Regions from separate parts of the Arthrobacter sp. zg-Y1219 genome, predicted to be linked through region 2. Evidence: predicted binding sites of a transcription regulator. Region 2 holds the regulator's gene; the other holds the start of a gene.
What was found. Region 2 encodes Rex, which represses fermentation and respiration genes when NADH is low (regulators of the CRP and FNR family bind a similar motif). Its sites were predicted from a motif close to CTTGTGAANNNNTTCACAAG; they were not measured.

Region 1: QNO00_RS14740 (queuosine precursor transporter) is a predicted target of Rex. The motif match lies at 4,162-4,181, and genes of this name have one in related genera.

What each region holds. Positions count from the first base shown of each region.
Region 1 covers NZ_JASKLY010000019.1:82,640-89,891, reverse strand. Annotated here, with positions in the region: gene QNO00_RS14765 (glycosyltransferase family 2 protein) at 1-380, shown strand, start outside; gene QNO00_RS14760 (polysaccharide pyruvyl transferase family protein) at 377-1,891, shown strand; gene thiD (bifunctional hydroxymethylpyrimidine kinase/phosphomethylpyrimidine kinase) at 2,021-2,866, opposite strand; gene QNO00_RS14750 (hypothetical protein) at 2,961-3,425, opposite strand; gene QNO00_RS14745 (TetR/AcrR family transcriptional regulator) at 3,418-4,101, opposite strand; gene QNO00_RS14740 (queuosine precursor transporter) at 4,312-5,052, shown strand; gene tgt (tRNA guanosine(34) transglycosylase Tgt) at 5,049-6,323, opposite strand; gene QNO00_RS14730 (FUSC family protein) at 6,511-7,252, shown strand, end outside.
Region 2 covers NZ_JASKLY010000010.1:63,834-71,085, forward strand. Annotated here, with positions in the region: gene QNO00_RS06620 (hypothetical protein) at 1-628, shown strand, start outside; gene QNO00_RS06625 (hypothetical protein) at 1,004-2,200, shown strand; gene QNO00_RS06630 (redox-sensing transcriptional repressor Rex) at 2,209-2,919, opposite strand; gene QNO00_RS06635 (glutaredoxin family protein) at 3,052-3,306, opposite strand; gene QNO00_RS06640 (HAD family hydrolase) at 3,395-4,207, shown strand; gene QNO00_RS06645 (30S ribosomal protein bS22) at 4,290-4,388, opposite strand; gene QNO00_RS06650 (helix-turn-helix domain-containing protein) at 4,536-4,748, opposite strand; gene gdhA (NADP-specific glutamate dehydrogenase) at 4,943-6,283, opposite strand; gene QNO00_RS06660 (ArsR/SmtB family transcription factor) at 6,370-6,999, opposite strand; gene QNO00_RS06665 (acetoin utilization protein AcuC) at 7,084-7,252, opposite strand, start outside.

The DNA of each region.
Region 1 (7,252 bases), on a different contig from region 2:
TCGGTTTCCTCGACGGACAACCGCTGGCGTTCTGGAGCCAGCGGCCCGCTGCCAGTGGTGCCGACGCCAACAGCATCTTCGACAAGGAAGAGGACCACCGGCGTTTCGATCGCCGCGTCCGGGACCAGTACCTGCGGAAGGACTTGGCCGCAGGCGGCATGGGAATGCTCCTGGAGGTCGGCCGCATGATGGACGACCAGGAACGGCTGCTGCTGGAAAACCGCAGGCAGCTGGACGCGATGCAGACGCACCTCAATGAGGCTCTCCGCCGGCTTGAGGACACGGTCACCCGCAGGACCAGTTTCAGCGGCATCCTGCGCCGGGGAGGCACCGCGACCGAGATGTTCCGGGGCGCCCTGCGCGGAAAGTCCCGCAAGTGAGCGCACGCATTGCCGTCCTTGCCGATCTCGGCCAAGACGTCTACCACGCCGGTGACGAAGCCATGGGCCATGCCGCAGCGGACGAGCTGCACAGCCGCGGCCTGCAGGTGCTTCTCCTCTCCCGCAACCTGGCACAGACCGAGCGGCTGTTCGGATTCCCGGCCGCCGCGACGCTGCCCTTCCCCTGGCCCCCCGCTGAGCGGGAGGCCCGCCTGCAGCGGATACGCGGGCACTTGTCGGGTGCATCCGAGTTGCCGGCTGGAGACCCGGCCCTCGCCCTGATCGGCGAACTGTCCAAGTGCGACGGCGTCCTGATTGCCGGCGGCGGCAACCTGAACTCGCGGTACGGCTGGCTGCTCTACGAGCGGGCGGCCGTCGTTGCGGTCGCGCGTGCCCTGGGAAAGCCGGTGGTTATTTCCGGCCAGACCCTCGGTCCGCAGCTGACGGCTGCAGACGCCGTCGTCCTGGCCGAGATGCTCGAGGCGGCGGACCTGAGCTCCATGCGGGAACCGGTCTCCACGCAGCTGGCCCGCAGCCTGGGCGCCACTCCGGTGGCGGGCCTGGACGACGCGTCGTTCCTGTCGGCGGAGAATCTGCCGGACAACCTGCCGGACAACCTGCCGGACAATCTGGCGGAGAACCTGCCGGAGCACGGGTACGTGGCCGTCACGGTTTCGCCGTTTTCGGGTGCCTCAGTCGACTTTTCTGAGCGAATTGCTTCGCAGCTTGATGCCCTGCACGGGCAGACCGGATTGCCGGCGGTGTTTATTCCGCACATGGGTATCGGCGCGGAGCATGGCTGGGACAGGGAATCGCATACCCGCATCGCCGAAGCCATGAGCACGCCGTCGCGGCAGCTGCCGGTCCTCACGGCCCGGCAGACGGCAACGGTCACCGCAGGCGCCGCGCTCGTCCTGACTTCGCGCTACCATCCTGCGGTGTTCGCGCTTTCGGCCGGGGTTCCGGTTCTCGGCCTGGCAGTGGACACCTACAGCGGAGTCCGGCTGGCGGGGGCAATGGGCAACTGGGGCTTGGCGGACTTCGTCCTGCCGCTTCCCGCACTGGAAGACGGGCTGCTGGGTCCGGCGCTCACGGAAACCTGGCAGCGCCGCACTGAAATCTCCAGCCACCTGGCAGCGGCCCGGCCGTCCCGCGAAGCCTCGGCTCGGTTGTGGTGGGACGCGGCCGCCGCGGTTTTCGCGGCGCAGTCGTCCGCCGGCTCCGATCTGCCGCCGGCATCCCGTTCCGCAGCCGACCTGCCGCCCGCGCAGCGGTTCCATGCCGGTGGTCCGTGGCTGGCCTCAGCCGAAAAAGCCGCAACCGGATTTTACGCGGGGTCGCGTTTGGCAGGGCAGGCCGGCGTGGAGGAGGACCGGCTCCGGTCCTACCTGGAGCGGCAGGGCCGGGAGCTCGAGGCTCTGCAGACCGAACATCAGCGGCTCCTGTCCTCGAAGACGGTCAGGAGTGCGCTCTCCCTGCACCGGGGCTGCGCGAAACTGCTTCACCGCTAAACCTCCACCGCTAAACCTCCACCGCTAAACTCCTGCGCCAGAACCTCCACCGCTAAACCTCCGCGAGGCGAACCCGCCGGGCACAAGCCTGCCGGGTTCGCCGCGAAGAGCGCCTAGAGCGAAGAGCGCTTAGAGGGCAGGTCCGCTGCCCGCGTTGCCCTGCCACAGGGCATCAAACGGGGTGTGCGAGGAGACCCGGTTGCGGATGCCCTCGGTCACGAAGGCCTTGGCCGTCTTGGCGGCTTCCAGCGGAGTGGCGCCCTTGGCGAGCTCGGCGGTGATCGCCGCGGCAAGGGTGCAGCCGGCGCCGCTGACGGCGACGTCGCCCACCTTCGGTGCGCGGAGCACCTCCATGGTCTCGCCGTCGAAGAAAACATCGACGGCGTCATCGCCGGCCAACCGCACTCCGCCCTTGGCGAGAACGACAGCGCCGGAGGCTTCGTGGATCCGGCGCGCCGCTTCCTGCAGGTCCTCCACGCTTTCGATGGCGTCCATGCCGGACAGGGACATCGACTCGAAGTGGTTGGGGGTGACGAAGGTTGCCAGCGGCAGGATCTGTGCCTTGAGGGCCCGGTCGGTGTCGAGAGCGGCGCCCGGCTCCTGGCCCTTGCAGATCAGGACCGGGTCCAGGACGAGGTTGGTCCACTCCTGGCTCTGGAGGGCCTTGGCGACGGTGTCGATGGTGGCCGGCGTTCCCAGCATGCCGATCTTGACGGTCGTCAGGTCGTAGGCGGACTGGATGGCTTCGAGCTGGTCGCTGATGACCTGGGCCTCAACGGGCACAAAGCGGTGGTTCCAGTTGTCCTGCGGATCGAACGAGACGATGCAGGTCAGGGCGGCGATCCCGTAGGTTCCAAGCTCCTGGAACGTTTTCAGGTCAGCCTGTGCGCCGGCACCGCCGGTGGCTTCGGAGCCGGCAATGGTCAGGGTGATGGCCGGAGCAGCGGTCCCGGCGGAGTGTGTGTTAGCAGACATGACTCCATCTTCCACCCAAAACGTTCAACGGTGCCAGCGGCGCTCTGTTGCCGCGTTTCCCGGAAAGTGCGGGTGCGGATGGACCGGGGGCCGGTCACGGACGGGCGCGGGAAAAACGCCAGATCGCGGCCCGGCCTGCGGCCATCGAGAGGCCGAGGGCCGCACCCATCAGCAGCGGCACCAAAACCGCATGCACGCTCAGCCCGATGATCAGCCAGGCGAGCACGGTGGGCACGAAGAAAAACGCCAGGATGTGAAGGCCCTGGTTGAGGACCCGGCGCAGCGACCAGGCCAGGACAACGGCCACGGGAAGAGCGGTGAAAAGCCCCAGTCCGGCGGCGTAAAACGCGGCGACGACGACGGTCCAGACATAGCCCCAAAAATCCCGCGCCGTTCCCCAGCCCACCGCGGCGGTGGCGATGGATGCCAGCACAAGGCAGGCAACGACATAGCCGAGCGCCGCAGCCAACGGCCCCGGAAACACCCGCGGCTCGGGGTGCGGGGAGTCGGTGGGGGCCAGCAGCGGAGGTGGTGCGACGTCGTCGGCGCTGTCAGTCATCGCGTCTGGCTCCCTGAAATAGGCGGACTACATCCTCCACGATATTGCGGACCACGGGAAGGCGGGAGAGGACGACGAGCTTTGCGGCCAGCGGGGCGACATTGTGCGCGAGCCGGCGGGAGCGCCGCTGTCCGGGCGAGCGGTCATAAATCCAGAACAGCGTCACGCCCATGTGCACCAGCCACAGGAGTTCGGGCAGGTCATCCCGGATGGCCAGCGGCGGCTGCGGCCGCGAGGCCGTGACCGCCTGCCGGAACAGGGCGACCGATTTCGCGCGGCCGATGCCGGCGTCCGCGGAGCCCCGGCGGCCGTGGGGTTCGAGGGCCGACGACGGCGGCAAGGCGGTCCGCAGAAAATGGGCGCCAAAGTCGTGGTACGGAGCCATAATGTCCAAATTGGCCAGCAGAATGAGCCGCAGATGCTCGCCCAGGTTGTGCCCTTCGCGCAGCAGCGGCAGGGCCCGGCTGCGGTGTTCATCCTGAAGGAAGCGGTACAGTTCCGCCACGAGCTCGTCCTTGGACCGGAAGTAGTAGTAGGCGTTGCCTACCGAGACGTCAGCTGCCTCGGCGATGCTGCGCATGGTGGTCTTGGCGTAACCCTGGGTGCGAAAAAGCAGCAGCGCCGAATCGATCAGTAACCGCCGGGTTTGTTCGCTCTTGACCGTCGCGGCCATCATCGATCCCTGTTTCTTCAGATGTCAGCCCGCAGTGGCCGGCCCGCCCGCCAGTACACCACGTTTTTGAACACGTTCAAAAATGTGCGGAGCAGAGTGCCGAGCAGAACGTGGCAGAATTGACGACGGCCCCCACGGGCAGCCCGGTGCAGCGGGCACAGTGCTAATACAGCCGGAGAAGGCTCCGGCGAACCACTACGAAACGGACCCATCATGCACACCCCGACCGGCATCGCTCCGGCATCCGCTCCGTCCTTTGCGGCCCGCGGCAGCTCCCATTACGACATCATTTTGACGCTCATGTGCGTGGTGATCGTCATTTCCAATATCGGGGCCACCAAGGGCGTGGTGCTGGGGCCGATCTTCGGCGACTTCAGCATCGTGACCGACGGCGGCTTCTTCCTCTTTCCCCTGGCCTACATCCTCGGTGACGTCATCAGCGAGGTGTACGGCTTCAAGGCAGCGCGGCGCGCCATCTTCACGGGTTTCGCGGTGGCCGCCGTCGCGGCGATCAGCTTTGCCGTCATCATTGCGCTGCCCGGCTTCGACGACGAGTACGGGCAAGCCAAACAGGCGGCCCTGGAACTGGCGCTGGGTCCGGTCTGGCAGATCGTCGCGGCCAGCCTGCTCGGCTTCCTTGCCGGCCAGACCCTCAACTCCTGGGTCCTGGTCAAGATGAAGGAACGGTTCCGGGAACGGGCACTGATTGGCCGGCTGATGGCCTCCACCGGCGTGGGCGAGTTCGCCGACACGCTGATTTTCTGTGCCGTGGCCGCGCCGGTCATCGGAATAACCGACGCAGCCGGCTTCATCAACTACGTCTTGTTCGGCTTCGTGTACAAGACACTCATCGAGTTCCTCTTCGTGCCGGTCACGGCAGTCGTCATCAAGGCCATCAAAAAGCGCGAACCGAGCTATGCGGCGATTTACGCCGCCGCGCCGCCTGCCGGCTAGATCTTGGTGCTGTAGTACTTCCCGAGGGTGTCGGCCTTGAAATCGAAGAAGGAGCCGTCCTCGATGGCCAGCCGGGCGTCGTCGACCAGTTTCACCGTAAAGCGCTCGTTGTGGATCGACACCAGAGTGGACGCCACCATTTCCTTGGCCCGGAACAGGTGGTGGATGTACGCCTTGGTGTAGTGCGCGCAGGCATAGCAGTCGCAGCCCTCCACCAGCGGTGTGAAGTCCTTCTTGAAGCGGGCGTTGGACAGGTTGAACCGTCCGTGCGGGGTGTAGAACGCCGAGGTCCGGGCCACCCGGGTGGGGGAGACACAGTCGAAGGTGTCGGCCCCGTTTTCGATCGCGGTGAAGATGTCGTCCGGTTCCGAGATGCCCAGCAGGTGGCGGGGCTTGTCCTCGGGCAGCTCCTCCGTGCACCAGCGCACGATGGTGCCGAGGTTTTCCTTCTCCAGGGCGCCGCCGATGCCGAACCCGTCAAAGTCCATCGCCCCCAAATCGCGGGAGGCCTTCCGGCGCAGGTCCTCGTACTGGGCGCCCTGCAGCACCCCGAACAGTGCCTGGTACGGCTTGCCGACCCGTTCTTCGGTGAGCCTGCGGTGCTCGTCGATGCAGCGCTGCGCCCACAGGCGCGTCCGCTCCAGGGACATCTCCTGATAGGCGCGCGAGTTCATCAGGGTGGTCAGCTCATCGAAGGCGAACATGATGTCAGCGCCGATCTGGTGCTGGACCTGCATGGAGACCTCGGGGGTGAAGCGGTGCTTGTCGCCGTTGAGGTGGGACTTGAACCACACGCCGTCGTCGTCAATGTGCGCGAGGCGCTCCTTGCCCGGCGCCACGGCGTCGTCCGCACCGGTGGCGTGGGTGGTGCCGTCGGCGTTCATGTTGATGACCTTCTTGAAGCCGGCGCCCAGGCTCATGACCTGGAAGCCGCCGGAATCGGTGAAGGTGGGTCCGGACCAGTTCATGAACTTGCCCAGCCCGCCGGCGGCGTCCAGGACGTCGGGGCCCGGCTGCAGGTACAGGTGGTACGCGTTGGCGAGCAGCGCCTGCGCGCCCAGATCCGCCATCGACTCGGGCAGCACGGCCTTGACCGTCGCCTTGGTTCCTACGGCGATGAACGCCGGTGTGGCGATTTCCCCGTGCGGTGTGGTGATGGTGCCGGTGCGGCCCTGGAATTCACCGCCGTTGGCCTGCGTCTGCTCAGCGGAAGGGGCAGTGGTTTCGCGCAGGCGCTTACCGAGGGCGAAGGAAAATGTTGAGGAGGACACCCCTCCATTTTGCCTTACCGGCCGCCGCGGGTGGTGCGCTGCCCGGCAGTGGCCGGAACGACGCCGGACGCTGGGACGCGCGCCACGTTTTTCCGGACGCGGTTAGCCGCGGGAGTACGGTGGAAGGTGCGGTTTCGGCCGCCCCCACCCACCCAGCCTCGAAGGCATGTGAAAGGCTGAGCCTCCCGTGAGTCACCTGCGCGACATGTTCCGGATCGCCCCCGCGAACAACGACCACCAAGTGGCGGTGCGCTGCGGGCTCGGCGTGGGCCTGCCCCTGCTCCTGCTGCTGGGCCTCGGCCGGATTGACCTGGCGATTTTCGCCACCTTTGGCGCCTTCACGGGAATCTACGGGCGGAACGAACCGCACCGCCAGCGTTTCGGCCACCAGCTGCGCGCCGCGGCCCTGATGCTGGCAGTGATCACTGCAGGCGCCCTGACCTCCCGGCTGGATCCCGGCCCGTGGGAGATCGTCCTGGGAACCACTGCCGTGGCCGGGCTGGGAACCCTGGCCACCGGCTTCTGGCGGCTTCGTCCGGCGGGGTCGCTGTTCCACATTTTTGCCTATGCTGCGATCTCCTCCGTTCCGGGCCAGCCGCCGCTGTGGCAGGCGTTGCTGGCCGCTGGCGCAACGGTGGCCTTCTCGCTTCTGCTGGGGCTCTCCGGCTGGCTCCGGCCTGCGTACCGCACGCCCTGGGTGAAGCCGAACCGGCCGCGTTTCACCTGGCTCCAGCGCCGGGCCATCTACGCCGACGCCGGGCAGTACGCCGTTGTCGCCGCCGTTGCCGGCTCGATCGCCACGGCCATGGGCATCGGCCACAACTACTGGGCCATGGTCGCGGCCACCGTGCCGTTGGTGGGGCTGACGGTGCGCAACCGCATGTACCGCGGGCTGCACCGGATCCTGGGCACCTTCGCCGGTCTGCTGT
Region 2 (7,252 bases):
CGCCGGGCAGCAGACTCCCACCTCCGGGCAGCCTTACGGACAGCAGCCGTATGGACAGAACCCCTACGGGCAGCCGCAGAGCCCGTACGGCTATCAGTCGGCGCAGCCCTCCGGGTATGGGTATCCGGGTCCCGGACAGGCCCCGGGCAGCAAAGGGGCACCACCCCGCGAGGTCATGACCGGATTCTGGCTGATCCTGGCCGCCGGGATCCTGACCCTCATCTACATGATCGCCTCGTCGCTTTCCATCTCGGCGGCAGATATTTTCAGCACGGTGTCCCCCGAGGACCGGCAGGTGTTTGAAGACGCCGGCATGACGGAAGAGACGGTGCGGAGTTTTGCCGCCACCACCGGGATCGTCATATCCCTGATCGTCCTGGGCATCTACGTCCTGATCGCTTTCCTGATCCGCAGCGGCAAGAACTGGGCGCGGATCATCGGAACGGTCTTTGCCGCGCTGTCCGTCGTCGGCGTGCTGCTCTCCCTGGTGACCGGTCTGGCGTTCTCCTCCCCCATCGAGCTGATCTCGCTGCTCGGTTCGCTTGCCGGCATCGCCGGCATCGTCATGCTCTACCGCCCGCAGGCGCAGCCGTACTTCCAGTCGCGGCCGCGGTTCGGCCCCTACTAAGCGGTACACCTCAGCTGCCGATCAACGGCACAGTTCAACGGCGAAAAGGGTCGGTCCGGAAAACGGGCCGGCCCTTTTTGTCACCTGCGCAGGCTTCAACCGTCCTCTTCTGGTCACACCGCAGGGGAAGCGCTGTAGCGTTTGATCACCCGCTGGGATGGCAGCTCAAACCCGGCGCGGAGCGTATCCCTTTTCCCGAAGGCGGCACCGAGGATGAGTCCACTTCACGCTTCCCCAAATCCACTGCGGCGCCGTGTGCAGGTGCTCGGCAAAAAGGCCCGCGGCGCCCTCGGCTCCCGGATTCGGTCCCTCCGCCGGCGGCGGCGCGCAACCACTTGGCCGACAGTGGCCGTGATCCCGCCAAGGGTGGAACCAGTGACGACGGCGGCAGAACCGGCGGTGGCGACCCTGACGGCGGAACCGGACGGGGCAGAATCGGCGGTGGCAGAACCGGCGGTGGCAACCCTGACGGCGGAACCGGAAGGGGCAGAATCGGCGGAGGCTGAAACGGCGGTGGCAACCCTGACGGCGGAACCGGAACCTGAAACGGCGGAGGCAGAACCGGCGATCGAAACGACGGCCGAGATCCTGATAGCCGAACCGATGATCGAGGAAACTCCGGCGGACCCGGACCCGGCCCCCGGGACGGCGGTGGCAACAACCCTGACGGCGGACCCGGAACCGGAGCCCGAGACGGCGGTGCCAACCCTGGTCTCGGAACCGGACCCGGAGCCCGATACGGCGGCGCCAACCCTGACGGTGGACCGAGAGCCAGAAACGACCCCCCTGACGGCTGATGAACCGGCGACGGCCACGGCGGTGCCGACCCTGACGGCAGAGCCGGCCCTCGAGACAACGCCGTCGGACCCGGGCCTGGGCCCGGAGCCCCGAACGGCGGTGGCGACCCTGACGGCGGAACCGGAAACGGACCCGGCCACACACTCCGGGACACCACCGGACGCACCACCCATCACCGCACCTGAAACCCCGCAGATGCCTCCCGGCGAAGAGGCGGCTGCACTCCCCCTGTCCGGCCGAATCCCGTTTGGCCGCACGGCGGGCGGCGTTTCAGTGCCCGCACCGCCCGCAGCCACTCCACGGCCGGCGGTGCCGGCACGGATTCCCTACCGGGAGTGGAAGGGCCGACGTCCGCGGGCAGTGGGACTGTCTTTTGCCGCCATCGTGATGGCCGGCATCATCAGTCTCGGCGGAGGCATAGCGGCGAGCCGCGCCCCGGTCACGGAACCTCCGGCCTATGCCGGCCTGCTCGAGATATTCGGCGTCGACGCCGCAGAATATGTAACCACCATCCAGACGGTCACACTCGCCACGGCCCTGGTGGTCTTCGGTCTCTATCTGCTCGTCGCCGTCCTGATACGGGAGGGCCGGAACTGGGCGCGCATCGGCGCCTCGGTCTTGGCTCCCATGGCACTGGTAGCGACCATGCAGGCCGCGGCCGTGTTGCAGGTGTTTGCCGTGCTGGTGGCAATCGCGGGACTGTCGCTGCTCTATCTGGACGAATGCAACAGGTACTTTCGACCCCGGCGCAGCCGGTACTTGAGTATGCGCTGACGGCGAGGCTAGGTGGCCAGCCGGGACCGGGCTTCGGACGCGATGTCCGAGACTTGGGCCCGCTGTGCGTGATAGGCCAAAATCTGCAATTCGGTGGCCATGTCCACCTTGCGCACCTGAACGTGGTCCGGAACCTGCAGCACCACTGGCGCGAAGCTCAGAATACTGGTGATGCCGCACGCGACCAGCCGGTCGCAGAGGTTCTGGGCCACGTCGGCGGGGACGGATAGGACGGCCATGTTGGCCTTGGCACGGTCCAGGACGCTTTCCATGACGTCGACGGAACTGACGCGCAGCCAGCCGACTTCCTGTCCGATCACCAGCTGGTCGGCGTCGAACAGGGCAACCACCTCAAATCCGCGCGACCCGAATCCCGGATACCCGGCAAGGGCCCTGCCCAGGTTTCCGGCACCGACGATCGCCACCCGCCAGTTCCGGGTCAGGCCCAGGGCGGCCGCAATCTGCTCGCTGAGGTAGGACACGTCATAGCCCACGCCGCGGGTGCCGTAGGAACCCAGATAGGAAAGGTCCTTGCGGAGCTTGGGGGAATTAACCCCCGCCGCTTCCGCCAGCTCATCCGATGAGACCCGCTCAATGCCCTCGCCCAGCATGCTGCTCAGCGCCCGCAGGTAGATCGTCAGGCGGGCCAGCGACGCAGGCGGAATATGCCGGGCGGTAACTGCACCGGCCGGTCGGCCTGGTTCCTCGGAGATGCTCACATGTCCCTATCATTTGTTGGGTACTCCCGCGGCGGGCGCGAGCCTGTGCCGCACCTGATGCTGCCCGGTACGCCAGGTCTACCCGGTTTTCCCACTCTAAGCCCGAGGCAGGGCGGGACAAAGCCCCGGATCCTAGGCTCCCAGGAGCCGGCGGATCCGAGCCTCATCAAGCTGCCAGAAATCACGCTGGACCCCGTCGATCAGGAGCACCGGTATCTCCTCCCCAAACCGGGACGTCAGTCCCGCATCGCCTTCAATGGACTGTTCGCGCCAGCTGATGGCGAGGTCAGCACGAATCCGTTCCAGAACCGCACGGGCCGCTTCGCACAGGTGGCAGCCCGGCCGGGTGAGCAGGAGGAGATCTGGGGACGTGTCCGAGGAGGTCATACTTCTAAAATAGCCGCCCGGTCCAGTACCTGCGTTCCGCCGAACGGGCGACCGTGACCCCGGCGACTTAATGCGTAGACTCAGGGGTATGCCCCGAACCACCGCAGTACGAGCCGCCGAGCCTCCGGCAGCGGCGGTCAAACCTGGCGAGGCTGCGTTCTTTGATGTGGACAACACCCTGATGCGGGGAGCCAGCCTGTTCCATGTGGGCCGCAAGATGTACCAGCGCAAGGTTTTCACGCTTCGGGAGGCGTTTGGCTTCGCCCGCAAGCAGGCACGGTTCATGCTGCAGGGCGAGAACCTCAAGGACGTGCACTCGGTGCGCGACGCCGCCCTGACTTTGGCCACGGGCCTCGCCGCGGCAGATATCAGGGTCCTCGGCGAAGAAGTCTACGACGAGATGATCGAATCCAAGATCTGGCCGGGAACCCGGGCGCTGACCGAGCAGCACATGAAATCCGGCCGTCCCGTCTGGCTGGTCACCGGCACGCCCGTTGAGGTGGCTTCAGTGATCGCGGACCGGCTGCACCTGACGGGCGCCCTGGGAACTGTGAGCGAAATCGACGACGGGCTTTACACGGGCCGTTTGGTGGGCGAATTCCTGCACGGCCCGGCCAAGGCCGAAGGCGTCAAGGTCCTGGCGGAAAAAGAAGGCCTCGACCTGGGCCGCTGCTGGGCCTACAGCGATTCCTACAACGACGTGCCCCTGCTCAGCATTGTCGGGCACCCGGTGGCCATCAACCCGGACTCCCGGCTGCGCCGGCATGCGCGGGACCGCAATTGGCCCATCTATGACTTCCGCTCGGGACGCCGGGCCGCCACCCTGGGCTTGAAGAGCGCCACCGTGGCCGGGGGCGCCTACGGGCTGTGGCGGGGCTTCTCCTGGGTCAGGTCCCGCTAGCGCCGGGAAGGCGCCCGCGCGTTTAAACAACAAACCCGCCGGCTCCGAAGTGCACGGCGGGTTTGTCCAGGAAAGATCCTGGTTACTTCTTGTTGCGACGCTGGTGGCGGGTCTTGCGAAGCAGCTTACGATGCTTCTTCTTGGCCATACGCTTGCGGCGCTTCTTGATTACTGAACCCACAGAGTCCTCACAAACTTGAAATAGTCAGACGCCGGCTCCAACGCTTCGGCACCGTTGGCACCCGCGCGTCGACACCGGCAGATAGTTGCCACGATGTAAAACGTTCTTTAACAGGGTACCGCCTCGCCGCGGTATCCAGTGACAGCGCTACGCAGTGTCCGAGCGACGGTCAATCACGGCGTTTTTCAGCACCTGCTGGACCGCTGATTCGGGCACACGGTAGGAGCGCCCGAAACGGACAGCGGGCAGCTCGCCCGAATGCACCAGCCGGTACACGGTCATCTTGGACACACGCATGACATCCGCGACCTCTGACACGGTCAGAAACCGTACGTCCGAGAAATTGCCCTCGTCTGCCATTTGCCTTGAGTTCCTTTGCTGATGTGCAACAACCGGCTGCAATGCAGCGTCAATCCGAAGACGCGGGTGCCTGCTGGGGACTGCCACTGGGTTTAACCGTCCGGTCTTCCACTCTAGTGTCTGAGGTCACCATAGTGGAAGTTCACCCGCCATCTTCAGCTGTCGACCGACCGCTTCCGCCGGGGTGCGGCGGGTTAGATTACGCCTTGGGCGAGCATGGCGTCGGCCACCCGCACGAAGCCGTTGATGTTCGCCCCCACCACGTAGTTGCCGGGAGAACCGTATTCCTCGGCCGTTCGGGCGCAGTTGTCATGGATGTTGACCATGATTTCCGTCAGCCGGCGCTCGGTGTGTTCAAAGCTCCACGAATCGCGGCTGGCATTCTGCTGCATTTCCAGCGCCGAAGTAGCCACTCCGCCCGCGTTTGCAGCCTTCCCGGGCCCGAAGAGCACATTGGCTTCCTGGAAGGCTTCAATGGCCTTCGGCGTGCAGGGCATGTTGGCCCCTTCGGCAACCGCGACAACCCCGGACTTGATCAGGGAGCGGGCGTCGCCGTCGTCGAGCTCGTTCTGGGTGGCGCACGGAAGCGCCACCGCCGCGCCGGCGTCCCAGATGGAGCCGCCGGGCACGTAGGTCGCTGAGCTGCCGCGGCGCTTGGCGTAGTCGGTCATGCGTCCGCGCTCGACCTCCTTGACCTCCCGCAGCAGCGCAACATCGATGCCCGTCTCGTCCACCACGTAGCCCTGCGAGTCCGAGCAGGCCACCACATTGGCGCCGAGCGCCTGGGCCTTGGCGATCGCATTGATCGCCACGTTGCCCGAGCCGGAGACGATGACCCGCTGCCCCTCCAGGCTCAGGTTCCGGGTCTTGAGCATTTCCTCCACAAAGAGCACAACGCCGTAACCGGTGGCCTCGGGACGAACGAGGGAACCGCCCCAGCTGACGCCCTTGCCGGTCAGCACGCCGGATTCGTAGCGGTTGGTGATCCGCTTGTACTGGCCGAACAGATAGCCGATCTCGCGGCCGCCCACGCCGATGTCGCCGGCCGGGACGTCGGTGTATTCACCGATGTGGCGGTAGAGCTCGGTCATGAAGGACTGGCAGAAACGCATCACTTCGGCGTCGGACTTGCCGCGCGGGTCGAAGTCGGATCCGCCCTTGCCGCCGCCGATCGGCATGCCGGTCAGCGCGTTCTTGAAGATCTGCTCAAAGCCCAGGAACTTGACGATCCCCAGGTACACGGAGGGATGGAACCGCAGGCCGCCCTTGTAGGGGCCGAGGGCCGAGTTGAACTCGACGCGGAAGCCGCGGTTAATCTGCACCTGGCCGTGGTCATCCACCCAGGGCACCCGGAAGATGATCTGGCGCTCCGGTTCGCAGATGCGCTGCAGAATGGCGGCTTCCCCGAACTCAGGATGCTTGCGGAGCACCGGTTCCAGAGTGTCGAAAACTTCGACGACTGCCTGATGGAATTCGGTTTCACCGGGATTGCGCCGGAAAACGTCGTCGCGCACGCTGATGAGTGTTGAGTCCATGGTTGTTATTGCTCCTTCGAGTATTTCCCACGTACTACGCTAGCGGTCCGGTGCCGGGCCTGCGACGTGTGACGGGGGAAGACGCCCTAGGAGCGACGACGTCGGAACTTCGGGAACTGCCCCAGCAGATCGGCGGCGCGTTCGGCCGCCCTGCCCACGGTGCGTCCCAGATGCTGCGCGGCGACCGGATCCCCGCCGACCGGCTGCGCTTCGGCGCTTCCGGATTCCAGTGCGGCTGCCGCGGCCGCCGCTGCCGTGCGGGGATCAGCAGTGCGGGGATCAGCTGTGCGGGACTCGGCCATGCGGGAGTCAGCCGACGACGGCCGGCCGGCAAACAGCTGCCGTCCGGTGCGGGCCGTCCCCGAGTTGTTCCCGGCGGGACTGATCCCCGTCGCGGTGGCCACTGCGGCCACTGAAGCGAGCCGTGTGTCGGGAGTCTTTGCCGCTTGGAGCGACGGAAGGTCGAAGGCCCGGAGCCACAGCACGATCTCATCCAGCGGAGCGGTCTGCAGCGAGTAGTAGCGTTTCTGTCCTTCGGCCCGCATGCTGACCAGGCCGGCCTCCCGGAGGACCTTCAGGTGCTTCGAGACGGTGGGCTGGCTGACTTCCAGCTCTTCCACGAGGGCGCCCACGGATTTATCTCCGCTGCGCAGCGCCCCCAGCAGCTCACGGCGGGTGCCTTCCGCAATGACGGCAAAAACATCATCGATGACCATGACACCCACTTTATCCGTTCCCCGGCCAAAGGCCGGTTTCGCTGCCGGGCCGGTCCGCAGCTGCGCCGCCGCGGACCGGTTTGCCTAGTCGAACCAGGGATCAAGGCCATGCAGCGGAAAGACTTCCTTGCGGGTGGCCATCACCGTGCGGTCGATCTCGTCGTTGGGGTCGTAGCCGACTTCCCAGGACCGCCACCACAGCTCAATCCCGTCGCCCATCAGCGGCGGGGAATCCTCCCCGTACCGCTCCTTG